DNA from 3 places in the Shewanella sp. SR43-8 genome. Region 2 is predicted to be linked to each of the others. Evidence: predicted binding sites of a transcription regulator. Region 2 holds the regulator's gene; each other region holds the start of a gene.
The links. The regulator sigma-54, encoded in region 2, starts transcription at its own class of promoters, with help from an activator protein. The targets are predictions, from matches to a motif close to GTTGGCACGNNNNTNGNNT.
Positions count from the first base shown of each region.

Region 1: a site for sigma-54 is predicted at 8,198-8,216, ahead of H5114_RS01105 (flagellar assembly protein FlgT). Genes of this name have one in related genera too.
Region 3: a site for sigma-54 is predicted at 1,822-1,840, ahead of flgF (flagellar basal-body rod protein FlgF). Genes of this name have one in related genera too.

Region 1 covers NZ_JACJDX010000001.1:251,260-261,426, forward strand. Annotated here, with positions in the region: gene H5114_RS01060 (UvrD-helicase domain-containing protein) at 1-281, opposite strand, end outside; gene H5114_RS01065 (ATP-dependent endonuclease) at 278-2,317, opposite strand; gene H5114_RS01070 (hypothetical protein) at 2,386-2,865, opposite strand; gene H5114_RS01075 (replication endonuclease) at 2,985-4,823, opposite strand; gene H5114_RS01080 (hypothetical protein) at 4,816-5,094, opposite strand; gene H5114_RS01085 (hypothetical protein) at 5,094-5,366, opposite strand; gene H5114_RS01090 (helix-turn-helix domain-containing protein) at 5,350-5,538, opposite strand; gene H5114_RS01095 (hypothetical protein) at 5,656-6,558, opposite strand; tRNA gene H5114_RS01100 (tRNA-Arg) at 6,773-6,848, opposite strand; gene H5114_RS01105 (flagellar assembly protein FlgT) at 6,918-8,126, opposite strand; gene H5114_RS01110 (FlgO family outer membrane protein) at 8,395-9,105, shown strand; gene H5114_RS01115 (LPP20 family lipoprotein) at 9,102-9,548, shown strand; gene H5114_RS01120 (DUF6268 family outer membrane beta-barrel protein) at 9,672-10,167, opposite strand, start outside.
Region 2 covers NZ_JACJDX010000003.1:201,647-211,813, forward strand. Annotated here, with positions in the region: gene H5114_RS05100 (lipid asymmetry maintenance protein MlaB) at 1-258, opposite strand, end outside; gene H5114_RS05105 (phospholipid-binding protein MlaC) at 255-899, opposite strand; gene mlaD (outer membrane lipid asymmetry maintenance protein MlaD) at 934-1,407, opposite strand; gene mlaE (lipid asymmetry maintenance ABC transporter permease subunit MlaE) at 1,449-2,234, opposite strand; gene H5114_RS05120 (ATP-binding cassette domain-containing protein) at 2,221-3,045, opposite strand; gene H5114_RS05125 (calcium/sodium antiporter) at 3,234-4,196, shown strand; gene H5114_RS05130 (KpsF/GutQ family sugar-phosphate isomerase) at 4,241-5,218, shown strand; gene kdsC (3-deoxy-manno-octulosonate-8-phosphatase KdsC) at 5,221-5,787, shown strand; gene lptC (LPS export ABC transporter periplasmic protein LptC) at 5,784-6,344, shown strand; gene lptA (lipopolysaccharide transport periplasmic protein LptA) at 6,331-6,912, shown strand; gene lptB (LPS export ABC transporter ATP-binding protein) at 6,909-7,640, shown strand; gene H5114_RS05155 (RNA polymerase factor sigma-54) at 7,784-9,268, shown strand; gene hpf (ribosome hibernation promoting factor) at 9,293-9,580, shown strand; gene ptsN (PTS IIA-like nitrogen regulatory protein PtsN) at 9,583-10,026, shown strand; gene rapZ (RNase adapter RapZ) at 10,023-10,167, shown strand, end outside.
Region 3 covers NZ_JACJDX010000001.1:207,097-217,263, forward strand. Annotated here, with positions in the region: gene flgH (flagellar basal body L-ring protein FlgH) at 1-222, opposite strand, end outside; gene flgG (flagellar basal-body rod protein FlgG) at 232-1,020, opposite strand; gene flgF (flagellar basal-body rod protein FlgF) at 1,032-1,775, opposite strand; gene flgE (flagellar hook protein FlgE) at 2,026-3,405, opposite strand; gene flgD (flagellar hook assembly protein FlgD) at 3,466-4,251, opposite strand; gene flgC (flagellar basal body rod protein FlgC) at 4,275-4,691, opposite strand; gene flgB (flagellar basal body rod protein FlgB) at 4,694-5,092, opposite strand; gene H5114_RS00875 (protein-glutamate O-methyltransferase CheR) at 5,228-6,061, opposite strand; gene H5114_RS00880 (chemotaxis protein CheV) at 6,127-7,047, opposite strand; gene flgA (flagellar basal body P-ring formation chaperone FlgA) at 7,432-8,139, shown strand; gene flgM (flagellar biosynthesis anti-sigma factor FlgM) at 8,213-8,545, shown strand; gene H5114_RS00895 (flagella synthesis protein FlgN) at 8,645-9,130, shown strand; gene H5114_RS00900 (chalcone isomerase family protein) at 9,263-9,823, opposite strand; gene H5114_RS00905 (DUF2947 domain-containing protein) at 9,985-10,167, opposite strand, start outside.

The DNA of each region.
Region 1 (10,167 bases), on a different contig from region 2:
TGAAATGTGAAGGAATCGAAGCGTGCTGATTTTACACCGCAACGCTTATTAACCCTTTCCTTTATATTTAGCTGAGCTTCAGTTTTGAATGTTAGCGATAATATTCTTTTAGGCCACACACATTTACCAGTGAAAAATAAATAATTAGCTTTTTGAGCTAGCAGTTCAGTTTTCCCTGCTCCGGCACCTGCTAAAACTAAAATAGACTTATCACAGATAATTATATCCATAAGTTCATCAGTAGCTTGAATCCCTTCAGACGGAAGCCATTTTTTCATCATTCAACAACCTGTTCAGCAAGCTTGATAATACGTTCAGTTAAACGAATTAGCTCCGCTGGCAACTTTTCTTTTATTTGTTCAGGATTATATTTTTTTTCAAGTTTAGCGAACATTCTAACGTGAGAGGCAGGTTTACTTTTATTTGATAAGAAACGATATCGATACCATATAAAGTTGCGCTCCCAATCAGTTCCAAATTTAAATCGTTTGCCAGCATTCCCCTTTTTCAGAACTGCTTTGATTAATGCCTCTTCTCTTTTTACACGATCGTCATCTTCTTCATCTTCTTTTCCTTCTGAAGGGCCACGTTCACCATAAGTCTCATCTTTTTCACAAAAAACTTCAGGAAATGCACAAATCATCGAATAATCAATATCTAATGGACTAGAGAAAAAAACATTGCACCTCTCTAACTCAGAAACAATATTTTTAACTTCTGTACCGTAAACTAGATTAAATAAATTAGGATCTCTCTGATCTGTCCAATCCGGAATTAAAACTGGCACTTTATTGGTTATGTATTGACTAGCTACCACATCCATCTCAAGTAACTGTTCAATCGCATATTTCATACGACCGAACCCCCCACCATTTCGATCAATATCAAAATCTAGCAAAGTAACAAACGGTATCTTTAAAGTATTAAGTAGTCGCCAGAAATGATTTACATGTCTCCCACCTAACGGAACTACAGATACAGAATGTGCATCTACATCTTGACCATACTGCTCTAATAGCTTGGGTATAATAACTTTTTCACTGTCACCTTCTCCGAGAATGACTAGTTTTGCAAAATAAATTTCAGGGTATGCCTTTACTGCTTCACTTATATACTTTGCCTGCTCGTCTCTATCTTCTGGCAATGATAGCGCTTGTATATGGGTACTTTTAGTTTCATTATCTAACCGAAAATGACGTATTTGTGTTGGCTCAATTCTGCCTACTAATGAAGCTGAGTGAGTAGAAACAACTGATTGGCAAAGTTCACTAGCTCCATACTCTTTGATTAACTTAACAATGCGCCCCAGATAATGTGGTGATAGGTGGTTTTCTGGTTCTTCCAATGCAATTAAACTGTATATAGGCAACTTCATTTTATCAGCATCAAAATTTGAAGGTTGCTTACTAATTATGGCTTCTCGTGTGGCCTTATCTATATCGAATAGAGCTTTAGTCAAAGCAAAGTAGACTAGAGACTTCTGTCCATCACTAAGTCGGCTTGTATCAACTTTATTTCCTGTGGCATCAGGCATGAACTGGAGTTGCAACAATCTCAATATTTCATTTATTTCTCCCACAGGAAAGTTAAGACCAGCTTGATTGAGATGACGACCTTTATAAATCTCTTTCCAGTTTATATTTATTGCATTAGTAATTTGTGCTAAAGCTGGATTATCTGTTGCTAGTTGATTTAATTTTTGAGCTTGTACTTCAAATGACTCTTGTTCACCCTCAGACCACTTTATAGCTTTAAGTAATCGGCCCAGAATGGCTTTTGAAGAATACTTTAATTGAACTAATGGGTCTCTATTCGCTGGAATATAGTTGACTTGAATTGCGTTTCGTTGTGTAGCGGATAATCGATGTTTATTATCTTCTTGGGGATTATCCATATCACCATCGACAACCCATATATTTTCATCGACATCACCTAATGGGTTGTAATCAAAATTCAAACTAGCTTCTAAACGAACTCTAAATATAATGTCTCCACTAACGCTTGAAGCTGTCAACCCATTAATTAAATAGGGAATAGAAGGGGCGTCTCCTCCACCTGACAGCGTAAACCAAGCTTCAATAAATAAATATCTTGGATCACCTTTGTCTGCATTTTCTTTCAAATGAAAATCAGAAGCGCTAATCCCCCGTAAGGAATGATCAATAGAGAAAAGCTTATTCAAAGCTTCAAGAACAGCACTTTTACCAGTTCCGTTATGTCCAATAAATGCAGTTACATCAGGCTCAAAATCTATTATCTGTGGCGTATCAGTTGAAATGCTTTTATATCCTGAGACCATTAGTTTTTTTAGTAACATTGTCATCTCTTTTATTGAGGTATTTTAATCAATCAACTCGTAGTGCTATTTCCAGACAAATAAAGATGCTATGAAGAACCACATGTTTTATTTTTTTGCTTAATTATTTCATCACTATTATTTTGCATTACTTTCAAAATCATTAAATTACATTCTTTTTCTTTTAATTCTTGCTCAGACTTTTGCTTTGGTTCACTGATATAGGCAACCATAGGTTTATAAGTAAGTGATGCATTGCAATACATATTAGATAAGCTTCGCCCTCTCTGATTCAGATTTTCCATACTAGATAGCTGAGTGCAAAGTTCAGTGAACATAGCCTTGGCTTGTTGAGTACATTTAGAGAATTGAGTGGCTTGTTGCTCAAGGTCTGAGCAAACGCTATTGGGTTTTATCTTCCATAGCTGATGCTGAAATCTGATATTAGTATCGTTGTATACTAAGCTTTGCGAGGTAACCGTGGTGTTCATTGAATCAACATACACTTCAGCAATACTATTGCTTACCGTGTGCAGATAAGCTGCAAAAAATTGTGAAAATGGATCCATTACTCTTCCTTAAGCATATGTTGAATATTTTATAACGTACTAACAATACTCCTTTTTCTATCTTAGTTGAACATTTTTATTACGACCTCATTTAACTATTAATTTCGGATTACGTACACTTATTGACAGAACTCCAAGTTAGAGCGATTAAGCTCAATTTTACCATTAGCTTGTGAATAGCTTAACGTCCACTCATGTACCCTAGTGACGATTTCAAAGCCCAAAGCCACAATGCCTTTTAACTGCACGACAAACTCATCACCATAGCGATTAGATTTGTAATTACGAGCTTCTGCTTGATTGCGGGAATTTCCGAAAATTCCCGAATTAGAATCTCGGATTATTTCAGGATTTCCTGAAATTGATTGAGTACTGATTCCCGCTGCATTCGTAGCATCCCCCGCATTTTTTCCTGCTGCGCTAAAACTACAAAATGTAGGCTGATGCCCTACACCCTTAGTATCGACATAGGGATTGCCGAAATTTTGGTTGTCGAATCTGATATTGCTTTGCTTTTTATATTGGTATAGCAATCTAATTAGCTGATCATCACGCTTACAAAAAACGCCACCCATGAGTTCAGTGTAACGACCCCAATCGGAGTCATCAGCGGCTTGTCTAATTTCTTCCACCCACTCTAGGCTTTCATCAGTTATTTTACTTAACCGTCTTAATTCGCGCCAAGGTGTTACCCCTACCCCTCCAATTTGCTGAAATTGACGAATACCCCAACATGAAGCCCAAACACGAATACGTGTTGCCGCGGTAACAGATTCCGTTCCGTAAAGGTCATGATCAATCCCTTCACCATCAACTCCTTTGGCTACATACTTGGCAATATATCCCGTTGCAGAACCTTTATTAGGATCGATGTATTCAACCTTAAAACGGCGTTCTTTTGCACCTTGTTCGTCACCATCTTCTTGTAGGCAATATTCTTGAAAGGTTTCGACTAATTGTTGTTGCTGCTCATTTTCAACAAATAACAATAAATGCCAATGGGGTGTGCCGTCATGGTGAGGCTCTGCTACCCTAAAACCAAATGGGGTAATTTTGTCACGATTAAGTGATGCTCTAATACGCTGAAATGTAAGATTTAAATAGTCTTGAGCATCTAGTGGTGTGGCGCCTTGCCATTTAGGGTTTTCGGCACCCGATTTGGCAAAGCAACGATGATATTTAGACGGTGTTGTCATTGTCAGAAATACAGCTGAGTAGCCATGCTTTGTGGCGTAATCTTCAAAACCACGAATGCGAACCATCAGTTCAGCTTTACGGATTTTGGGATTAGACACATTAAGATCTGATAATTCAGCAAGGCTTACACTGTAATCAAGCTCATTGGTGGCTAAGGTATTCTCCAGTAATTCACGACTACTTTTCCATTGCGACATAAAATTCTCAACGGTAATGTTACTGGCATAAATACCACGATGTTTATTCACTTGATTTAATAAACGTGAAATAGTTTCGATTTGCCGATTGTGAAGCCTTCTTAGTTTTGGCTTCCACCATGACTCATCACAAGCACGACGAATCACCCCCATGACTTTTGAATACTCTTCATCGGTCAAACAATCATTCTCAAGATTATTTAATACAGTATCCGTTAACGGGTGTTGTTTTATTTGATAGCAGGTAACATAACGCAATATTGCAGAGTAAGTTTTGAACAAACTTTGTGAATTATCACGTGATGATATTTTCAAGCATTGTCGAGCATGGTGTTTAGACATTGCCTTAAAATCACGGTCATCAACACTAACACAGCTCATTCGGTTACTGCTGTGGCCTAATACTTTGCTAATTGCAGTAGTTGTCCGCAATAGGTACAAATTTGCTTCTATGTGATTAGAAAAACGTTTGTAACGATGCATAAGTGCATTTTTATGAATTTGTGGTAAGCCATATAATCGCCTAACAATAAAGTTAGCATTATCAAGTTCTACTCTAGTCATGAGATTGCACTCCATGCTGCTTTAGCCACTCAAACCCACGTTGATTTAACGAGCAATATTGCCATCTTAAGCCTGCTATATAACAGGTACTTTCGCTTAAAAAGCCATTAGCCTTTAACTTAAGTAATGTTCGTTTTTGAAAATGACCTGTATATGAGTCATAACCGATCATCTTGCCTAGGTCGGGACATATCTCAATACAAACCTCGATGTGGTTATCTTGCGATAACCACTCAATGAATGTGACTTGTTCATTAGTAAAGGCGGCCATTACTTGCCTCCTTCACTATCTGAAGCCGTTACGTTATGTAACGGGTTCACTTCTATACTGTCAGAATTGTCATCACTGGACTCGTTAACGAGTACATGTTCCGTTAACGGGTACAGGCTCGATTCACAGGCTTCATGTTGCCATAACAGAATAATGTGCTTGTTAGGTTCACGAAGTACTTTAAGCTCATTAACAGATCTTTTAAGAGTGCTATTTATATTTAATAACGAGCAAATAATCATTCCCGCTAAAAAGCTATACAGTGTGTTCATATACCCTCCCGTTAACGAAGTTTTCAACATCGCTTTGGCGGTACATCACACGACGACCAACTTTGATAAAACAGAGAGGATAGCGGCCAGTACAACGCCACACAGAAAGAGTGCCACTTGTGACGCCTAAAAACTCAGCAACCTGAGCAGGGGTAAGTAATAGATTATTCATGTTAACTCCTAATAATGTATATATTTCAGGAGTGAGAATAAAATTATTGGATTAGAGTGTATGTACAATCAAGCTGCTTAAAAATACATTAAGCTGCTTGACTGTATTTTCACACCTTTAGACTTTCTGTTTTTTAAATCGCTCAGTTGATCTAAACCAATTAATCACAGTTCTATGTCCATTAACTACACTATTGAAAATGAAGTCATGTTTTTTGCCAATTTCTACAATTTGAGGGTAAAGTGCCTCAGCAGCTTTAGTGTAAGAAGTGAATTCGTTAGTAGATAGAAAAAGTGCGATCGCTTCCTCCGATGTTGCCAAAGAACCTTGCTGAGTTTTTTTTCCGCCTTTCTTACCAGCTAGTTTATTCTGCTCAAGAACAGCAATATTCTTGATAATCTGCTCTCTCATTAGTATGGCGTGTGATTGTTGATTGAGAATAAATGCTTTTATTAACATATCGGCAAAAATATCCGCTTGCTCATTTAGCCCACTCAATTGACAGACCAACATACCCTTAAACAATCTGAACAATTCATGCCTGTGTTCAGTTGAAGTTTTGCCTGTAAATCTAGCAATCAAAGTTTTAATTTGTGGTGTTACAAATGCTTCAGACTTAGGTGAACAAACTCTTAATGCTTCGCCGAACGATTGAGTAGCTTCTATCTCTTTAACTTTGCTCTTAAGTGGACTTTCGCTATCGATGATACTTATAAATAGTTTTATCGACATGCCCCAAACTTGACAGCGTGACTCATGCAATTCATCAAATATTGATAGTCCATGGGGAGTTTTGGCAAGTGCTTTGACTATAACTTCATCTGAATCCGTATCTGATATGGCTGTATAGTAGCTTTTTACACTGAGGACAAATCGAAATATTTGCTCTACATAAATGTCTAATTCTTTTGGTAAGTTGTCTTTATCGATATTTCCTATCAACGATTCGGGCATTAAATCGATAATGTTATCGATTAATGACTCTTTGTTCGCCAGTAAATTAATCTCTGAAACTTCCATTTAATGTTCACCGCATCATGCTATTTGACTTAAATGGAATTTAACGAAAAATAGGCTTTGAGTCCATGATTGGGTTCAAACTATCGAAAAGCGGAGTTTTGAAGAATGCTTAAAAAAAAATTCCAAAAAAGTGGTTTCCAGAGGCGGCACATAGGCGGCACAACTTTTGACGATTTTAGTAAGCGTTTGATTTTTAAGGTAAAAAGAGGTGTTATGGTCTCCCCACAGGGACTCGAACCCCGATCGGCCGCTTAGGAGGCGGCTGCTCTATCCTGTTGAGCTATAGAGAGACCCAGTGATTATACTGAGTTTATAATCGAATTAAACCTTTTAAATTTAATTGCTTAATTAACAACCAACTAGTTCTTAATTGCAATGTCATTCACTTGAATATTATATGCACTGTCGATACCGTCAAAGATTGCCGTTGAACTGTCTTCGGTCACTTGTTCGATAACCACATTCGCCCGACTTTTAGTCGCGATAGCGCGCATAGAGTTGAATCTGTCGGGGATGTTTTTCTGTAGGACGATTTGGAACTTATCACCCATTTTAACGCCATTTTTACGGCCTAAATTAATGATAATGCGATCACCATCTCTTGCCACAATTTGGCCTAGTAATGGTCGGCAATTGAGTTGCTTATCTAACGACATAACGCTTTGTTGTAAAATATCACTGATCGCCTGGCCATAAGATGATCGCCAAAAGCGTTGATTAGCTGGTGAGACGATTTCTTGTCGTTCAAATTCCCAAGGGGCTGATGTCGCAAATGATTCCGACCAGACCACTTCACCGCTAATGCCATGATAAAGGGTTAATTTAAGGATAAATTGCCTCAGTGGATCATCTTCTACAAAGCCCAAATAACTGCTTTGTACTGGTTCAGTTGAAATATCAATAATTTCGGGCTGCAGCAAATATTGGCTGTCGGTGAGTTCACCTAACCAACTGGGTATGCGGTTACCTCTAAAATTGACCAATTGATTGGTATTATCAATTTTCTCATCTGCATGTAGCCTGGCAAAACTGTATCGCGATTGCGCGTTAATCGCTTTGCCTAATTGTTCGGTGATGCGCTCTTCAAAGTGGGCTAATTGACCATAGCGTAATTGTTCGCGTTCTTGTAAATAAGCTTGAGGCAGCATAATCGCAGCTTTGAGTGATTGGCTTTTACATTGGGCATCGGGCTCTTGTTCGCTAAGCTCAAGCTGTAAAATGACAGTAATAGTATGCTCGCTGATCATTTCACTCATTAATTCAACATTATTGGCCGAGCCCATACGCTGCATTTGAAAAGTATCTTGAGTAAGCCGTCCTTGGTTAATTTGTTGTTCGCTAGAAAAGTTAACTCCCGCTTTTAAGCTGGCATAATTTAATGCTTGGCTGATAGCGTCTTCGCGGGCTTTATCAATATCGCCGTTAACAATTTTGGCTTTGCCAGTCACCTCAATTTGTTCAGCAAATGCAGACATTGTCACTAGCAAGCCACTTGCACATAATATGGCTATGACAGCAAGATGACTAAAGGGATTAGCTCGGTTAGTAGGGCTGTGTCGGATCAGCATACGATGTCCTAATGTCAAAAAAACGTCTATTTGGCCTAATAAAATGAATTAAGCTTACTCTATATTTTACAAAGCAAAAATTGTGCCTATAACCGCTTTAATAGTTTTTTTTAGATGTAGGGTAATTATAGTAAAGCTTCTAACGCATTTGCCGATATAAAGGAACGAATATTAAAGAGTAAAAAATTGACCTTAGTTACCGATAAATAAGGCGATAAAATGGCTCATTTATACCAAGACTTGCGGCATTTTTGTAAGAGGAATTATTATGATTAATAGGCTTATTGTCCCCACGGTCATACTGGCGTCATTGACGTTAGTTGCATGCACCCAAACGCCTAATGCTGCCAATAATCTTGCCTTTAGTAATAACGGTAAATTTGTCAAAGTGGTCGATGAAGATCAGGTTTATCAGCACAAGCTAGCTTATGATATACAAGCTGTTGGAATATCGCCTAAGGGCCAGGTCAATGTGTGGGCAGAAAAGTTAGTCAACGAATTAGTATTGCAAAATGATGCCCTTCGCCCTGATGAACCACTGCTCATTTCTACGCCGGTAATGGCCAGCAATTTAAATACATCCAATGAGTTAGGCCTTCAATTACAGCAAGGATTGCTTGCTGCATTCCATGCCCATGAGTTTAATTTGGTTGATTTAAACGTCGCAACCAATTTACGCGCAACAGAGCAAGGTGAATTTATGTTGAGCCGAAATTGGGAGCTGCTGCGTTCCGATTTACCGGTAGCGCACGTTTTGGTATCAACCATGACCTTAACACCTGAAGGAATCGTCTTTAACGGCCGAATAGTGAATGTGACCAATAATAGAGTGGTTTCTGCGGTGCAATCATTTGTGGCGGCGTCGAGCTTATCGGGTTATTTACAACCGTCTGAAATGATTGAATCGCGTAATGGTTTACTGTATCGCCACGAAAATAAGGGCGACAGTCGTTATACCGTATTAGGAGATAAGCTATGAAGTCGTTAATGTTAATTGTGCTGGTACTGTTAACTGGCTGTGTAAGCAAGGATAAATATGTCCAGTGGGAAACCGAAGCTCCAGCCTCGTTCCCTACCCTAACCGCAATTGGTTATGCACCCTTAGCGACTCAGCCAAGCAAAGAACCATCGCATCGTATTTTAATGGCAATGCAAGCATCAAAAATTGCTGCATATCGTGAGTTAGCAGAGCAAGTGTATGGCCAAAAGATTACCGCAAACAGCGACGTGAGTGAGTGGTTATTAACTGACGACAACGTTAAGTCTAGCGTGAGTGGCATTATTCGCGGCGCTAAAGTGGTAAAAACCTACCCAGCCGGTGAGTTTTATGTCACTGAGTTAGCACTTGATTTTAAACAAGTATGGCAGTTATACGAGCAACAAAATCGCCCTAAGCGGGTAAAAGAAGTGACTTACTTCTAGGGCCGATTTACATTAGTAGTTAAGACGATTTTATTAGATAAATGCTCAGTTGCTAGATTAGCTTTTACAAGAAATGCCGCTGATATCAGCGGCATTTTTTATTGTATGGTTTACCACTAATCGTTAAAAGTTCAGTTTAAACACTAAACCGAATGCGGCTTGGTTTTCCATGTCTTCAGTGACATCGGGATAACTTAACTGCATTTCACCGCCAAAATAGTAACCAGCATAAGCATTAAGACTAACGTTAGTCGTTGCTTGCCAACCTGCGCGAGCAAAGCCTACCCATTCTTCAACTTCAATGGTTTTGTCATCGTCAGCAATTAAAAAACGCTCTGTTCGCATTGAGCTGCCCACGCCAAAATCCCAGTCACGATTATATTGATAACTTAACTCTAATCCTGCTGGGCCACTAAAACCAGCTTGGAACGGGTTAGCAAGTACCCACTTATCGCTTATCTGCCAACGTACGGCTAAATAAGGCAAGGTGCGCACTTCTGAAATATCATTTAAATATGCCACACCGAAACCAAGCATATTACCCGAATCAAAGCGGTACATCCCCGAGGCGACGACACCATAACTTTGTGCATTTGAAGATGATGCCGTATCAGCATAG
Region 2 (10,167 bases):
CATTTTTTTGAGCTGTTCACTTGGATTAACCAACTGATGTATCACACTTGTTTCTGGGCTACTTGTCGCATGTAGTTTGATTAACGCTAATAACAGTGCAACACCCGCACTGTCGACGTATTCTAATGCTGACAAGTCTACCACTTGAGTTGATGCAGTAAACAATTCATGGCGTTTTGGCCACAATTGTTTTACTTCATCTTGGGTTAAGCGACCGCTGACGATGCAACGTTGATCTTGTTGATTAAAGGTAATCACGCAGCTGCAGCTTCTTTTGCTGGTTGGCGATCAATAGTCTGTTGGGTTTTATCATTCAGCATGGTAATCACCGCTTCAATACCTTGCTGGCGGATTAAATTAGAGATTTCAGACTGTTTAGAAGCCAATAAACTCACACCTTCTGCCACTAAATCGAACGCTTTCCACGTATCGTCTTTTAAACGACGCGCTTTAAATTGAATTTTAATCGGTGGACGACCTTGCTCAAGGATTTGAACATTCACTTCTACTATTTTTTCATTGCTGAAATCACTCGGCGGGTCAAAAGCCACTTTTTGATCAGTATATTCGGTTAATGCTTGTGCATAGGTTGCCACTAAATAACCTTCAAAGGCATCCACAAAACGATTACGTTGATCGACGGTCGTATCACTTAAATACTGCCCCATCACTTTATAAGCAGCATATTTATAATCGACGTAAGGCATAAGCTCTTCACGAACAATAACTTTTAAATGACTTAAATCATCATTAATTAAAGCTTTATCTGCTTTAAAGCGATCAAAAGTCATATTGGCGACTTGTTTGATCATCTCATAAGGATCACGGGTATTGACCTCATCATTAGCAGCCATTGCACCTTGGCTGATAACCGCACTGCCTATTAGGCATAGCGCCATAACATGATTGAAAAATGTTTTCATAATTGGGATCCTATTTATCTTTAGATGACATGCTATATAAAAGCTGACCAATTAAATCTTCTAAAATCAATGCACCACGTGTGTCATGTACTTTATCGCCATCGGCAAGCATCGAAATATCATCGTCCATAAACCCAGGCGTTAAACCAATAAATTGCTCGCCAAGGAGTCCTGAAGTCAAAATAGCTAAGCTGCTTGTTTCCGGAAATTGATCAAAGCGCTTATCCATTGTTAATGTCACTATTGGCACCAACTTATGGGTATCGAGAGTAATATTGGTTACACGACCAACCACCACACCACCCACTTTTACTGGCGAACGTACTTTTAAGCCGCCAATATTATTAAATTCAGCGACCAAGTTATAAGTCTGATCATTGGACTTGACTTGAACATTAGCAACATTGAATACTAAGATGCAAAAAGCCAACAAACCTGACAATAAAAACACGCCTACCAATAACTCTATTTTCCGTGTCAACATACTATTAAACCACTTAAATTAATCTAAACAATGAAAAAATCTTAATTTCCAAACATGATTGCCGTAAGCAAAAAGTCCAGCGCTAGAACAGCTAAGCTTGCCTGCACAACCGTTGAAGTTGTCGCACGGCTGATACCTTCTGGATTAGGTTGGACTTCATAACCTCTGTACAAGGCAATCCATGTCACCACCACACCAAAAATAGTACTTTTAATCAAACAATTAACTATGTCTTGTCGCCATTCAACCGATGCTTGAAGAATAGACCAAAATGCACCACTATCAATGCCTTTCCATTCTACCCCGACTAAATGGCCACCAAAAATACCGACTAAACTAAACATTAACGCTAGCAATGGCATGCTGATGACGCCTGCCCAAAAACGCGGTGCAATGATTTGTCTTAACGGATCTATCGCCATCATTTCTAGACTCGACAACTGCTCAGTCGATTTCATTAAGCCAATTTCAGCCGTTAAAGCAGAACCTGCTCGGCCAGCAAATAATAACGCGGCAACCACTGGCCCGAGTTCACGTAATAAGCTTAGTGCCACCATAGGCCCTAAACTTTCCTCAGTACCAAACCCAACAAGAATATTGTATCCCTGTAGCGCTAATACCATGCCAATGAACAAGCCAGACACTAAAATGATCACCATGGAACGGACACCAAGCACATAAACTTGTCTAACCAGAAGTGGCATGCCTTTTTTAAAATTAGGCACACGTACAATCGCGCGCCATAACATAATGCCCGCTCGGCCATAGCCCAACACTATTTGCAGTGCATATTTGCCGATATCGGCAATATAATCAGTTGCGCCCACGAAGTAGCTCCTCTTGATAATCCTCTGCAGGATAATGGAATGGCACGGGGCCATCTGGCGCGCCTTGAATAAACTGAACTAGTTGTGGATTATCAGATTGACGTAATTGCTCTGGTGTACCATGAGCAATGACTTTTTTGTCTGCAATCACATAAACATAATCTGCTATACCCAATACTTCATCAACATCGTGAGACACAACCACCGAAGTGAGTTTTAATGAGTCCGACAACTCACGAATAAGTTTAACTAACATACCCATGGAAATGGGGTCTTGTCCTGCAAATGGCTCATCATACATCACCATTTCAGGTTCAAGTGCAATCGCCCGAGCTAATGCGGCTCTTCGCTGCATGCCACCAGATAACTCGTTTGGCATCATATATGCTGCGCCGCGAAGACCGACAGCTTGCAGCTTCATCAATACAATTGAACGGATAACATCTTCTGGAAGTCCAGAATGTTCTCTCAAGGCAAAGGCCACATTATCGAATACGTTAAGATCGGTAAATAATGCACCACTTTGAAATAGCATGCTCATGCGCTTTCGCAGTTGAAAAAGATCCTTACGCTTAAGCTGATGTATATCATGGCCATCGAACAATACTTGCCCGCTATCGGGAATTAGCTGCCCACCAATTAATTTTAATAGGGTCGTTTTACCAATACCACTAGGCCCCATGATTGCTGTTACTTTACCTTTGGGGATCGACAAAGAAATATCTTCATAGATAACGCGCGAACCATGACTAAAGGCCAAATGGTTAACTTCGACCAAAGGTTTATTATTCGATTTACTCATATCAGACATTGGCGTTGAGGAGATAACAGCCTTCCTTGCATTAAGTTTAAGCGCAAATTGTACTGTAATTGTCGATTAAGCGACAACTATATCCATATAAGCACATATGATTGTCAGTACAATTACTGGGCAATGCTTTCAATTTGATACAAATCCAGCGAAAATGCTCGTCAATTAATTACCACTATCGGAATCACATGCTAGTTAATATCCTAATGTTAGTCGTCGGCCTTGCAGTTTTAGTCTGGAGTGCGGATAGATTTGTTTATGGCGCTGCCGCATTTGCGCGTAATTTAGGCTTACCTCCCATGTTAATTGGACTCACTATTGTTGCGATGGGGAGTTCTGCTCCTGAAATGTTTGTTGCTGCCACAGCCTCAATGGATGGCATGCGTGACACCGCGATTGGTAACGTCCTAGGTTCTAACATAGCTAACATTACCTTAATTTTAGGATTAACCGCATTACTGGGTGCGATTAGCGTAGGATCACAAACCTTAAAACGTGAAATACCTATTATGCTCGCAGCTACTGTATTTGCAGGCTTTACCTTGCATGATAATGTATTAACACGAGTAGAAGGTATCATGCTGCTTGTAACCCTTTTAGGGTTAATGGGATATTTTATTTGGCAAGCAACTCATGATAAAACCACCGACAGCTTAGATACTGAAATGGACTCTGAGATCCCTAAAGATGTACCAACCTTTCATGCTATCATTTGGCTTACAGTCGGTATTATATTACTCCCGCTATCAGCTGGTTGGATGGTCGATGGTGCCGTGGGTATTGCAAAGTTTTATGGTTTGTCCGATCTTGTCATCGGTTTAACCATTATTGCTGTAGGGACAAGCCTACCAGAATTAGCAGCCTGCATTGCTGGCGTGTTAAAAAAAGAACACGATCTTGTCATTGGTAATATCGTTGGATCGAACTTATTTAATATTCTTGCTGTGTTGGCATTGCCAGGGTTAATTTCCCCCGGGGAAATCGATACATCGGCCAGCGGCAGAGACTTCTACATGGTATTAGGCACCAGTGCAGCATTAGCCGTTTTAGTATTATCCAGTGGCGCTAAGCAACAACTGACTCGTTGGCATGGCACACTATTATTAATCACCTTTATTGCGTACCAAGTGATTGTATTTCAATCTCACTAGATTGGGGCATGAAGGTAAAGTATTCAGCTAAAAGAGAGAACCGTATGGTAAATCAAACTCAATTTCGTCAGTGGGGCCGTAAAGTCATTGATATTGAAAAGGCTGCCCTAGATAATTTATATCAATATGTAGACTCAGTTGAGTTTGGTCAAGCATGTGAGCTCATCTTGCAGTGCAAAGGCAAAGTGATTGTTATGGGCATGGGGAAATCGGGGCATATTGGTAATAAAATATCCGCGACCTTTGCCAGCACTGGTACACCGGCATTTTTTGTTCATCCAGGTGAAGCAAGTCATGGTGATTTAGGCGCATTGGCTAAAAACGATATTGTGCTTGCCATTTCTAATTCAGGTGAATCGAGTGAAATACTGACATTAATGCCAGTAATACAGCGAATGGGCGTACCGGTTATCGCAGTAACAGGTAAACCAGACTCTAATATGGCGCGTTTATCTAAAATCCATTTGTGCATTGAAGTACAAGAAGAAGCATGCCCGTTAGGGTTGGCACCAACCTCGAGTACCACAGCAACTTTAGCAATGGGTGATGCATTAGCCATTGCCTTATTGCAAGCCAAAGGCTTTACTCGAGATGATTTTGCTTTGTCACACCCTGGTGGATCTCTGGGACGAAAATTATTATTAAAAGTCGATGATGTTATGCATAAAGGCGATGATTTACCCATAGTGCATAATGATATTTGTATTACTGAAACGCTGTATGAAATATCCAAAAAAGGCCTTGGTATGACAGCTGTTGTCGACAGCGAAACAACACTGGTTGGTATTTTTACTGATGGCGATTTGCGCCGAGTTATCGACGCCGAAGTCAACCTTCGCACCACTCCGATAGCTCAGGTAATGACCCAGAATTGTGTCACCTGCCCTAGCGGTATTCTAGCGGCACAAGCACTGCAAATTATGGATGAAAAAAGTATCAACGGACTGATTGTAGTCAATGAAAAACATCAACCGATCGGGGCATTAAACATGCTCGATATGGTTAAAGCGGGAGTCATTTAATCATGTCAGAATCAACCACTAGCCACCAAGGATTTTACGGCCCTATCAGCAATCATATTTGGCAACGCGCTCAAAAAATCAAACTGTTAATCTGTGATGTCGATGGGGTATTTTCAGATGGTCGAATTTATCTCAGCAATGCTGGCGAAGAACTCAAAGCATTTCATACTCGTGATGGTTATGGTGTTCGATCTATCCTAACAAGCGGAATGCATGTTGCCGTCATTACTGGCCGCAAATCAAAGATTGTCGAAACTCGCATGACCGCATTAGGTATTAAACATATTTATCAAGGTATTGATAACAAGTTTGAGCCATTTGAACAACTCCTATCACTGTATAATGTCAGCGCAGACGAAGTCGCTTATATTGGCGATGATATGGTAGATCTCCCGGTTATGAAAGCAGTTGGTCTTGCCGTGTGTGTCGGTGACGGGCACCCATTTGTTAAGCAACATTGCCATATGACCACCTCTCTTAATGGTGGCCATGGCGCATTACGAGAACTCACTGATTTACTGCTTTTAAGCCAAGATAAATTTGCCAGTGCTCATGGTATGAGTATATGAATAGAATCACTCTAGGTATTGTGGCTTTTTTTGGACTTGCTTTTTTCCTCTACTGGCAAGCGCAAATAAAACGCAGTGAAATGGATGCTGTGAAAGTTCGTGGTATTGAACGTCCAGACTTTGTAGCGGATAACCTACGCACCACAGAATTTAATAAACTCGGTTTAATTGCTAGTCGAGTCAGTGCCGAACACATGGAGCATTACGCCTCAAGTGACATTACTCACTTTACTAAACCTGTTTACCTCATTTACCCTGAAAACGGCCAAGCGCAATGGCAATTAAGCGCAGATAGAGGCCAATTGAATAAAAATACCAGCCAAGTCATATTAGAAAATAATGTTATTATTGATGCCATTAATATAGAAGAACCCCTGCAGTCACTCAGTACCCAAGCTGTTTCGGTGGATTTAACCACTATGATAGGCACCTCACAAGAGATGGTGTACATCAAAGGTAAAGGGTTTATTATTCAAGGTTTAGGTCTACATGCTGACTTGAATTCGCAAAAATTATCGCTACTCAGCCAGGTAGAAGGAACATATGAGCCACATTAATCGCCTCAACACTCACGCCAATGTTATGTTATTTGGCAGCATATTTTGCCTGCTGAGTTTACCTACCATAGCGAAACAAGGTGATCTTCAACAAGAGTTGAAAATTGCCTCAGTAAGCCAGTCTGCTGACATTAAAAATAATCAAATTGTTTTTAATGGTCCTGTTACCGTTACCCAAGGCACTATTAACATTAATGCTGATGAGTTACGGGCGTTTACTCCCGAAAATAGCACCAGTAAAAAACTCATCGCTATAGGTAACCCTGCAACGTTTTCACAAGAGTTAGACGACGGTCAAATTGGTACCGCCAGTGCCAACGAAATAAGCTATGATCTTGCTACCACTACACTGACATTGACAGGTAATGCCAAACTGGATCAATCTGGTAGCCAAGTAACCGGTAACCGTATTAAGTACAACATTAACGCTCAAGAGCTAATTGCTGAAAGTACTGGTACAGGAAAAGATCGCGTTATTACTATTATTCAACCTGAGAATTTCCAAGACGAGACTGCACCAAAGCAAAATCTCCCTGAAATTCCTGTTAAAAAGCAGATCAAACCATGACCCAAATAACCCTAACGGCTGAAAATTTAGCTAAAAGCTATAAAACTCGTCAGGTTGTTAAAGATGTGAGTTTAACCGTTAAAACAGGCCAAATTGTCGGTCTTTTAGGCCCCAATGGTGCAGGTAAAACAACCACGTTTTATATGGTTGTCGGCTTAGTGCAAAGCGATAAAGGTCGGATCTTAATTGATGATGACGACTTAACCGCCGACCCAATGCATCTTAGAGCTCGCAAAGGGATTGGTTACTTGCCGCAAGAAGCCAGTATTTTTCGCAAACTGACCGTATACGACAATATTATGGCCGTATTGCAGACTCGCAAAGAACTCACTAGCGACCAACGGATTGAGCAGGTAGAGCATTTATTAGAAGAATTCCATATCACTCATATTCGCGACAGCCAAGGCATGTCGTTGTCTGGTGGGGAACGTCGTCGAGTAGAGATAGCGCGCGCGCTGGCCGCTAATCCTAAATTTATTTTGCTCGATGAGCCTTTTGCGGGGGTTGACCCTATTTCTGTCATCGACATAAAAAAAATCATTCAACAGCTTAAAAACCGCGGCTTAGGGGTATTAATTACCGATCATAACGTACGTGAAACCTTAGACGTCTGTGAGCGCGCTTATATTGTCAGCCAGGGTAATTTAATTGCCGAAGGCACACCTGATGAGATATTGAGTAATCAACAAGTTCGGGCTGTGTACTTAGGTGAACAATTCAAGCTATAGTTACTTTACTGGCCTTTTAGTCTATCTAACTCATTTCATTGAACGATATCTAAATAGCGTTAAATGTCATTGATGTATGTGACAATCGATTACAGTTTTCGAGATTGTCATTTTTATGGAAATCATCTAGGGATAAGCGGTAAATGAAAGCGTCACTCCAACTCAAAATGGGTCAACACTTAACCATGACCCCTCAATTGCAGCAAGCGATCCGCTTACTGCAATTATCGTCATTGGAGCTACAGCAAGAAATCCAACAAGCATTGGACTCAAACCCATTGCTTGAAATAGAAGATGAGTTTTCTCAAGCAAAAGACTCAGTAAAAGAAAGTCGCGACCAATCGGACACCGACTTTAGTGACAACAGCGTGGTCAATATAGAAAAAGACACCTCAACAGTCGACACAGCAGAATCCATGACCAAAGAAACCATGGACGATTTAGCTATGGATACCACATGGGATGAAGTGTACACCGCCTCTCCAATGTCAGGTTCAGGCAGCGCTAGCATGCGCGATGATGATATGCCATTCCAAGGTGAAACGACTGAAGGCTTATATGAACATTTAGAGTGGCAAAAAAATCTCACGCCATTTTCTGACACTGATCGAGCGATTGCTACCGCGATTATTGATGCCATTGATGAACGCGGCTATTTAACCCAAAGCACTGAAGATATTCTCGAAGCCATGGGTGATGAAAGTGTTGAACTAGATGAAGTTGAAGCGGTATTAAAACGTATTCAACACTTTGATCCCGTAGGTGTTGCCGCACGAGATTTAAGCGAATGTTTATTCATTCAATTAGCCCAATATGCCGACACAACCCCACATATAGACAATGCCCGTCTGCTCATTAAAGACTATTTAGATTTAATTGCTGGGCGCGATTTTAGATTATTGATGCGCAAAACCAAGCTCAAAGAAAACGAGTTGCGTGACGCAATCACCTTAATCCAGTCACTTAACCCTCGCCCGGGCTTGTTAGTCACCGCTATTGATGACGAATATGTTATTCCTGATGTAACCGTACTAAAGAAGAATGGCCGTTGGGTTGTAGAGTTAAACCCAGACAATATGCCTAAAATTGGCGTTAATCAACAATATGCAGCCATGGCTAGAAGCAGTAAAAACTCTGCCGATAGCCAATTTATTCGCGGTCATTTACAAGAAGCTAAATGGTTCATCAAGAGTATCGAAAGCCGCAATGAGACCTTATTGAAAGTCGCCAATTGTATTGTGCAATTTCAGCAAGGTTTCTTTGAATATGGTGAAGAAGCCATGAAACCTATGGTGCTCAATGATATTGCTGAAGCAGTAGAAATGCATGAATCAACTATTTCACGGGTTACCACTCAAAAATATATGCACACACCACGTGGGCTATTTGAATTAAAGTACTTTTTCTCTAGCCATGTCAGCACCGACGATGGCGGAGAATGCTCATCTACCGCTATTCGTGCTTTTATCAAAAAACTGGTTGCAGCAGAAAACCAGCAAAAGCCATTAAGTGACAGCAAAATGGCCCAACTGCTGGCAGATCAGGGGATCAACGTTGCGCGTCGTACGATTGCAAAATACCGCGAAGCGATGCTCATTCCGCCCTCAAACCAACGTAAGAGTTTATAACCTACAAGGCAACGGAGGATTTTTATGCTTATCAATATGACAGGTAGAAATATCGACATTACCGAATCTTTACGTGAATACGTTCAAGGTAAATTTTCAAAGCTTGAACGACACTTCGATCAGATCAATAATGTACACGTTGTGCTCAATGTAGAAAAATTACAACAAAAAGCAGAAGCTAAAATCAACCTTAATGGTGCAGAGATTTTTGCCATGTCAGAAAGCACTGATATGTATGCTGCAATAGACGCCCTGATCGATAAACTCGACCGTCAGGTAATTAAACACAAAGAGAAGTATACAAAACACTAACGATGGAACTTTGTACCATTCTGCAGCCGGAATGCACTACCTGTGCCACACCGGGCAGTAAGAAAAAAGTACTGGAACTCATCAGCAATTTAGTCGCTGCCCAGTACCCACCCCTATCTTCGCAAGAGGTTTTTGAAAGCCTATTAGCGAGAGAGAAAATGGGTAGCACAGGTATAGGAAATGGCATTGCGATACCTCATGGTAGATTAACGACCATAGAACATCCGATCGCAATATTTATTAAATGTGAAGAAGCCATTGCCTTTGATGCAATCGATAAACAGCCCGTGGATATTTTATTTGCTTTGTTAGTACCTGCAGATCAGTGCCAACAGCATTTAAGCACGCTATCAAGCGTGGCTCAAAAATTAAGCGATAAGCAAATATTGAAACAGCTTCGTAAAACTCACGACTCAACAGAACTTTATCGGGTTATTACTGCATGAAACTTGTCATAGTATCGGGACGTTCAGGCTCAGGAAAATCTGTTGCTCTAAGAGTATTAGAAGATCTAGGGTATTATTGTGTTGATAATTTGCCTTTACCACTGATTGGCATATTACTGGCTCAGCTCAAAGGTAATAACG
Region 3 (10,167 bases), on a different contig from region 2:
TAAGGTCACAGTGATGATGTCACCGACCCGATGCGCACGAATATCGGAATACAAGCTTGATGCCTGGCTATCAAGATAAATAGATCCCGTTGGCACCACTTGCGTTGGTACAGTATCTGGGTATACCGGCGCATAAAATGGATCATCAGCAATCGGTTTCTTGGGCGTAGAACTGCACCCAGCCAATAACAATACTGACGCTAACGCAATGTATTTAATCATGTTAGCTCCTTAGAGATTCTGATTAATATAAGACAGCATCTGATCAACCGCCGAGATAACTTTGGAGTTCATCTCGTAAATACGTTGACCTTGAATAAGGTTAACCAATTCTTCTGTCACATTAACGTTAGAGGTTTCCAATGCGCCTTGGCGGATAGAACCTAAACCGTCTTGTGATGCAGTACCTTGAATAGGCGTGCCACTCGCACCTGTTTCGGTGTATAAGTTTTGCCCTAATGGATCTAAACCAGCAGGGTTAATAAAATCGGTCATGGTTAACTGGCCAATAATCTGACTGGCAGCTGTACCTGGGGTTTGCACTGACACTTCACCCGAGGCCGACACCGTAATACTGGTGGAGTTTTCTGGAATAGTGATAGGCGGTTGAACCACATAACCAGAACCTGGTGTGACGATTTGGCCGGTATCATCTAAGCTGAACTGGCCGTTACGGGTGTAGGCTGCTGTACCATCTGGCATTTGCACCTCAAAAAAGCCCGAACCTTCAATCATTAAATCTAATGAGTTATCTGTGGTCAGCATGTTGCCTTGGGTAAACATTTTTTGCGTGGCAACCACTTTAGTACCCGCACCAATGTTTAAACCATTAGGTAACTTGCTATTGTCTGAGCTAATGCCACCAGCTTGGTTAACCGTTTGATAAAGAAGGTCTTCAAATACTGCACGACTTTTCTTAAATCCAACGGTACTGGCGTTAGCCACGTTATTTGAAATAACCGCAATATTGGTTTGTTGGGCGTCGACACCGGTTTTACTTATCCATAACGCTGGATGCATAATAATTACTCCTAACTAATTCTCATCAAAGAAGTGGACGCTCGATCAATCTCTTCAGCGTTCTTCATCATTTTGACTTGCATTTCGTATTGACGTTGAATATCAATCATGGCGACCATTTCATGCACAGAATTAACATTACTGCCTTCGACCGCACCACTTTCAACTTGAACGCCTGGGTCGTTTGGCGCATTGCCACCGGCAATAAGACGAAATAAACCATCTTCACCGCGCATAAGGTTTTCGTTACCAGGATTAACTAACTTAATCCTTCCGACCTCTTCTATTACCTCTGCGGTTGCCCCTTGAGGGCGTACAGAAATAATACCGTTGGCCGAAATCTCTATTTTTTCAACTGGAATGGGTAACACAATGGGACCTGAAGCGCCCATAACGGGACGATCACGGCTATTTAATAACAAGCCGGTACTGTCAATTTTTAGACTACCAGCGCGGGTATATGCCTCGGAACCATCAGCTGCCTGCACAGCAAGCCAGCCATCTCCTTTAACCGCAATATCAAGATCGCGACCAGTAGTTTTAATGGGGCCGCCATTAAAGTTACTGCCTGGGCTTTCCATCATCGAAAATACCCGTGTAGGCAAACCTTCACCAAATGCCTGCATTGAACGGGCTTGGACCATGTCAGCTTTAAATCCATCAGTATTCGCGTTAGCAAGATTGTTCGCACTCACTGCTAGGGCATTCATCCCTTGCTTTGCGCCGCTCATGGCAATATAAAGAAATTTGTCCATTTTTTGCTCCGTCAAACTTTCTGCAAAAACACTATATACACAGAACAAGCAAGCATCATGCCAACGATTTTTAAGTGAGAGGATTGAGATGTAACTGTATGAATCAGTTAATCAATAAAATTAATGGGTAGCGCATGAGTGTCAAAAAAGCTTCTATCGACGCGAGGTGTGTAATAACGGGGACAAGTAACGAGGTGGAGAAGGCAAGGTGTTGCCGTAAACGGCAACACCTATATAGCCTAAGGATCATTTAGCGGATCTGTAATATCGTTTGGTTCAAGGTATTGTTAACTTCAAGCGTACGTGAGTTAGCTTGGAAGTTACGCTGAGCTGAGATTAAATCGACCAGCTCAGTGGTTAAATCAACGTTTGACTGTTCAAGTGCAGAAGAGCGAATACTACCAAATGTACCACTATTTGCCTCACCAGCTAATGCTGCACCTGAATCTAAACTGGCTTTCCAAGACGTATTACCCACCTGAGTAAGACCTTGCTCATTAGCAAAACGTACTAATGCCACCCGCGCTAACGGCACAGTTGAACCATTACTGTAACTGGCGGTAATCAGACCGTCAGACCCAATACCAACATTGGTTAATCGCCCTACGGTAATACCATCTTGAGTCAATTCAGTGACTTCAAATGGAGAAGCATACTGAGTTGGATTATTAAATTTTATTGTAAGTGTTTGCGTGCCATCGGCTCCAGGGCCCAAAGCACCTGCACCGCCAGAACCTAATGCTTCAGTGGTAATGTTAGCCGGATCACTGCCCGTATAAGCACCAACAGAATTAAATTTAAGCACAGCTCCTGACCAGACTCCACCTAATCCATCGGGATTAGCAGCAGATGCTGTACCCGTCGCATCAGCAGTGCCATCACCATTGGTATCTGTTGAATAAGTACCAGCGCCAGCCGCAACATCAACGGGATCGCCATCAACTGCATAAAAGGCAACCCAATTACTTTCACCTGTAAATGAACCATTGGTCGGTTTAATAAAATAAGTGGTCATAATGTGCGATTCACCTAATGAATCGTAAATCGTCACCGAGGTAGAATTATTAAACGTATCAGAATCGTTTGGATTAAAATTAGCTGGGTCTAATGCGGTTTCCCCCACATTAAGGTTCATTTGCAAACCAACATTTCCGGTTTGCACAGGGCTACCAGCAGTGTCTGGGATCTTAATCGGTTGGGTTGTGGTTAAACTCACAGAAGTCGAGTTACCATCTTCATCAACAGGGAAACCTTGTAAAAAGTTACCCGCTGAATCGACCATATAGTTGGCCGAGTCAACTTTAAATGCCCCTGCACGTGTATATGACTGATCTTGCGACCCTAACTCAGACGACGTAACAAAGAAACCACCGCCACTGATCGCCATATCCAGTGAATTACTGGTAAATTGCAAACTACCTTGATGAAATTGCTGTGCCACTTGAGTGGTGGTTGCTCCACCACCGACAGCAGTTTTACTGTTCGAAAAAATAGAATTTGCGTACACATCAGCAAACTCGGCTCGTGATTCTTTGAAACCAATAGTATTCACGTTTGCGATATTATTCGCGGTTGTATTTAAGTCTTTTTGCGCGGCAGCAATACCACTCAGTGCAATGTTAAATGACATAGTTCACCTCTCACAATTAATTCATTTATCAATAAAGCCAATAATTCAATACAGGCCTTACTATGTTTCAGATACTGCGAGTACGTCAGATAACTTAATTCCGCCTACTCCACGCAAATTCAAAATGGCCCCAGTCGCTGCAGTGCCCAGTGACACACTTGTCACATGTGCATAAGTTGATACCGCTAAATCTTCCGACGTTCCATCAACTTTACCACTGGCTTTTATCGAGTAATTACCCGCTTTAACGGGTTGGCCATCCTTACCTAAGCCATCCCATGTCACATCAACATTGCCGCCTTCACTGCCATCAACATTAAAGCTCTTGATCAGCTGACCCGACTCATCTTCAATTTTCACCGTAATCGTTTCAATTGCAGATGGCGTACTGATCACACCTTTAATCTCAGGGCTTTCAGTAGAAATCGCCCCGGTATCAGAAGGGATAAGTACTTTTCGACCTACTAAGCCTGATGCTTGTAACGCTTGGCTAGAACTCATTACCGTATTGAGGTTAAGGATCTCATCATTCAGATTTGAAATACCATCAACCGTCGAAAACGATGCCATTTGGGCAATCATTTGATCATTATCAACCGGTTTAAAAGGATCTTGCATAGACAACTGTTGACTGAGTAAAGCAAAAAAATCTTCTTGCTTTAACATCTGATCTTTTGATTCAGGGATCGCACTTTCTTCGGGTAAACGAATTCCGTCAAGGAAAGGGTTCCCCGTAGTAGTGCTGGTTGTATTTGTCTGTACAGAACTTTTCGTGGTAGCACTTGTATTTGATGTGCTACTGGATTGTTGCGGTAAAGACTGACTGTAAGAATTAACGAGGCTCATTGTTACCTCCTTGAATAATCATACTATTTACCCATCCTTAACGTCTGTTGCAACATAGACTTAGTTGCATCAGCCACCTGAACGTTCATTTGATAAGAGCGTGATGCAGAAATCATATCGGCCATTTCTTCCATCACATTGACATTCGGTTTATAAATAAAACCATCACCATCAGCCATCGGATGATCTGGCGAGTATTCTTTTATTAATGGTTTATCACTTTCAACAATGCCTTTGACGTTAACACCCGGCGAACTATTTTGCTGGCTATTAGCTTTAAGCATTTCAGCCTCAAAAATGGGATGACGTGCTCGATAAGTTTTATCAACACTGCTTGATACAGAATCCGCATTGGCAATATTACTGGCAGTGGTATTCAAACGCACTGACTGCGCAGACATACCTGATCCAGACACATTGAAAATATTAAATAAACTCATGATTAATCACCTCGCAAAGCTTTACGCATGCCATTAAACTTACCTTCAAGGAAGCCTAATGACATTTGATATTCGAGCGCATTTTGCATAAATGCTGATTGTTCTTTCTGCGTATCAACAGTATTACCGTCACCTGTATCGGCTTGATTTGGAACACGATATTGGACATGTTGTTGACTTAACGCTGTTAAATCGAAATGTTTTTCTGTGGTTTGACTCATGCTCAAACCCTTCTGATGTGAGCTTGCTGCTTGCATAGCAGAAGCAAAATTAACATCTCGAGCTTTATAATGAGGAGTATTGGCATTGGCGATGTTACTTGAAATCACTTCAGCTCTTTGAGCTCGTACGCCCAAAGAATATTGGTGAACACCTAATGCATTATCGAAATTAATCGCCATAAAATTGCCTCCATCAGCTAACTGATAGATATAAAGCAAAGGTTATGCCAACAATTTTTATAATGGGAGAATAAAATAAAAAAACTAACATGCCGACGATCGTCGGCATGGGGTGAACCTAATCAACTGTTTTAGCTAGGTTTTTTTCTGGTAATAGATACCGGGATTACAGCGAACCATATTAAACTCTTCGGTTAACCCCGCAAGAGATTCTGACGCACCTAAGAATAAGATACCTTTAGGATTAAGTGCGGCAGCAAATTGCCGCAAAATGGTAGCCTTTGCCTCTGGCGCAAAATAAATCAATACATTACGGCAAAAAATGATATCGAACTTGCCTAATAAGCTATAACTTTCAAGTAGATTGTGTGCTCTGAAGTTCACTAAACGTTTTACGTTATCTTTCACTTTCATATTGCCAGACGGTAAAGCATCAAAAAACTGACGTTTACGCTCTTCAGACAAACCACGAGCCAGAGCTAAACCATCATATTCAGCATTCTTACAACGCTCTAACATAGAAGGTGATAAATCTGTTGCCTGAATTGTCACGCCCCCAGGCAAAGCACCGGGTTTACGCTGTTGATATTCCAACACTGTCATAGCTAAAGAGTAAGGTTCTTGCCCAGATGAGCAAGCAGCAGACCATATTTTTAATGGTCGGCCCAACTTGCTGTATTCAGGCAACAAAGAATTACTCAGCAACTCAAATGGATAACGGTCTCGAAACCATAAGGTTTCGTTAGTAGTCATCGCATCTATCACTTCGGCGCGTAATTGACGCTCTATCGGTTTCATCGACTTTTTAACCACCTCAGATAGAGAAGGCAAATTATGCTTTCCCATCAGTGGCGCTAAACGGCTACGAACTAAATACTGTTTGTTCTCACCTAACACAATACCGCTATGCTGCTCTAAAAACAGCCTAAATTGATTGTACTCTGCTTCAGCAAGTGATTTATCTGTCACATTATCTTCCTAATATGTTTGCCGATGAGCCGACCGAACGTTCAATATTATTCAATTCTAAACAATTATAAACTCAAATGTTTGTTAACCGCTGCGGCTAATTCATCGGGGTTAAACTTAGCAATAAAATCGTTAGCCCCAACTTTTTGTACCATCGCTTGGTTAAACACACCACTTAACGATGTGTGCAGTACGACTTTTATATTCTTTAACTTTGGATTATCACGAATTTCTGCTGTTAGAGTGTAGCCATCCATTTCAGGCATTTCAATATCAGAAATAATCAACGGAATTTCCACTGATACATCATCCATTTCTTTGGCAATATTTTTCAACATCTCTAACGCTTCTCTACCATCTTTGGCAGTATCGATTTGCAGATTTAAAGACTCTAACGAACGAATAATCTGTTTACGTGCAACTGCAGAATCATCAATAACCATAATATGATAATGCTGTTCTCTATCAATCGTTAAAGTTTCGTTGAGTTCTTGACTGATCGAAGTCTTAACCGGTGAAATTTCATCAAGAATTTTTTCAACATCCAAAATCTCAACCAACTCGCCTTCTATCTCTGTCACTGCGGTTAAATATGAAGAACGACCAGAACCTTGTGGAGGCGGCATAATTGCCTCCCAATTCATGTTGATAATACGTTCAACAGAACTCACTAAAAAGCCTTGAATGCTTCGGTTGTATTCGGAAATGATAATAAAGCAATTTTCAGTTGATGTCAGTGGACGACCACCCGTTGCAGCACTTAAATCGATAACAGAAATCGTTGCGCCACGAATATGAGCAACACCTTTAACATAACGATTTAATTTCGGTAAGGTTGTCAGTGGTGGGCATTGTAAAACCTCTTTCACTTTGAACACGTTAATCCCAAACCGTTGGCGGCCGTTAAGCCTAAATAATAGTAACTCGAGTCTGTTTTGCCCGACAAGCTGAGTACGTTTATTGACTGAATCTAAAATGCTCGACATAACACGACCTTGTAGTTAACTGTCACCCAAAAGGATAAAAATTGTTCATTGAAATTATAGTAAACCTAGGTTCAACACAATACGTTAGCTCATTACATCTAGCTCATTTATCGCTAAAGACATATCAACCTTGAGTGTAAACCATCAACAACCCAGCGAATACTTATCTATTCATTAAATTAAAAAAGTGGGCATACAACTTGCTTTAATTTGTATTAATTAACTCACACACGGTGAGCTGACACTTTTTTGACGGGGACATAATGAAATTATTATGTCATCGGTACATATTTTTTAGCTTATTGTGTATGCAGAGATAGCCCGCATATTTTCCGTTTTTAAAAGTATAGGTGTATTCTGGCAAAACAAGCTAGTATCTTCATTATGAAAGTATTTTTTTTATGTTTATTATGTTCAATAACATTTTTTTTGCCAGCATTTGCTAGCGAAGAGATAATAACACCCTCATTATCGACCATTTATGACTTAGCTAAAGAGACGATAGAAAAAAAAATCGAAGCAGACTCAAAAGCTAAGGTCGAAATCACCCCACAAAACCTTGAAGGTCGTGTCAATCCTCCGCGGTGCTATCCACCAATAACGGCTGAGCTTGCCAGTGAACGAGCGATTAGTCGCAATAATATGGTAAAACTGAGCTGTGATAGTCCAGACTATGACTACCCATGGCAAATGTATCTCTCAGTTCGAGTTGAAATTCAATACCCCGTTGTCGCGGCAAACCAGATACTGTCACCAGACCAAATTATTGACCAACAACATTTACACATTATGTATATTGATCAATATAGTCTAAAAGGCCAATTTTTTTCAGATATCAACTCATTAATTGGTTCAAGAGTAAAACGTCGGGTTGCGAAAGACTCTCCAGTCTTAAGTAATAACTTGTGTTTTGTTTGCAAAGGAGACACGATTTCTATTTATGCTAAAACCGCTAATATTGAAATTAAAACCCTTGGTGAAGCTTTACGGGACGGTAATCTCAATGACGTTATCAGAGTAAAAAATAGTAATACGAGCAAACAATTTGATGCTGTTGTAATTGGCATTGGCGAAGTTGAAGTAAGAATGTAAAATAGAGTTAAAGTTTTTTCCTGCACTGCCGATAGCCTGTTTGGAAAACCTGATAATTACGCTGGAGCCTCCCATGGCAATTGACATTAAGCATAACACTGCTACTAATACACAACTGCGCACTGCACGTGAAACGCAGTCTAATACCAAATCTGATACTGCAGCTGTGGCGCAAAAAACAGCGACTCCAGTTAAAACTGATTCGGTTAGCATTACCTCTCAAGCTCAACAGCTTCAGGGCGCGCAAACTAAAATGGCATCATTGCCTGAAGTAGACCAAAAAAAGGTCGCTGAAATTAAACTCGCTATCTCTGAAGGACGATATAAAGTCGACCCAGAAAAACTTGCGGCTAATATTGCTAGTTTTGAAGCAGAGCTAGGCAGTCTATCATTTGACAAAGAGTAACCGTTAAACGTTACTCTTTAATTTGCTTTAACAACACTAGAATAATAGGTGCGCATTTGCATCACAGAGAAGTGTTAGTTAAAAAAACAAGAGTAACTTATGACACAAGTAAACGTACAATCCTCAGGACAATCCAACGATCCGCAAAACAAGCAATTACTCACAGAACTGCATACTTTGCTTGATACGCAAAATCAGACGTTAGTTCAACTAAAACAGCTGATTTCAGCAGAGAAAGCTGCGTTAGAAAAGCAAGACGCCGATCAATTATTGGCACTTTCCAAAGATAAAACCCAGTGTTTATTCAATATGAAAACCACTGACGAAAAACTGGCTAATCATCCACACCACACGCTGATCACCACAGATGTTGAACTGGCACAAAAAGTTGCTCAAGCAAAATCGATACTCGCTGAGTGCAAAGACATCAATAGCCAAAATGCCAGTTTAATTGAGCTCAATATCGCCAGCCTCAATAGATTCGCACAAGCATTACAAGCTAGCCGCAACGCTTCAAGCTTGACCTACAATGACAAAGGCAAAACGTCGACCATTTCAACACTAGGGAATGACTTTTCAGCCTAGCGTTAAAATCTTGGTGGCAAGCGATACGAGCGATGACATGCGATAACGAGCCAAGTGCCAACTGTTAGACTCTTCTTTCCGTGAGCGCAGCGTTCGCTTGTTATCACTTGTTATCGTTTCTTAGCAGGAGATTTACTGAGCGAGCATGGCCTCAAGTAAACTTTGTTGCGCAGGATGTTCACCTAACCAAATCTTAAGTAATGCCTGACGAAATGCTTCACCGGCAATATCACCCTGAGCCATACCATTTTTAATGCTGCTCACGCCCTTGCCTTTTTGAGTCACAAAAGTGAATCGATCACCTTCAACAATCTCGTCAGCAAACAACTGGGTAAAATGCTCAATATCTTTGGCGATAGAATGAGTGTCACCGTCGGTAGCAGCATCAAAACCGTCAGTAATTGCATCACGCATTTTATCTGAGGTAATCATTCCAGAGGTAATGGTTAACTGTATAACCGCAATCGGCTGCGCCAATACATCATCTAAGGTTTGCACTTTTGTCGGTAAATACAAACTGCCCACATATAAGTCAATAAAAAATTTGCTGCGCACTCCTGCGCCATTCAGTATTAATGGTTGCTCAGCAACCGTCATTTGCTCTACCACATCAATATCGCCAATCACTTTAGCGTGCGCGAATGACGGCAGCATCAACACTAAACTCATACCCATTAAAGCTAATAACTTCATATAAACTCTCTAAAAAAACGCCACAAAAATAACCACAGAAAGAATAAAAAGTGGTTTTATGCCTGGCAATATATACCGCAACCAAATCACATACTAAAACTCAGCGATTAACCGTTAATAGCTTATTTGCCGAGTATTGCACTTCGAGGTTGAATAAGGGGTTAACCACGAACACCTAACTTAAATTGGCCATTCTGATTAAACATCAACGCTTGCTTGTGCTTAGGTGAAATTAAAATTGGACCATCATCGAAAAACAAGAAGCACTTCCAATTACGCACAAAGACATCCCAACGCGTTTCAATGATTTGGTACTTTTCATAACAAAAATACACCACCACATC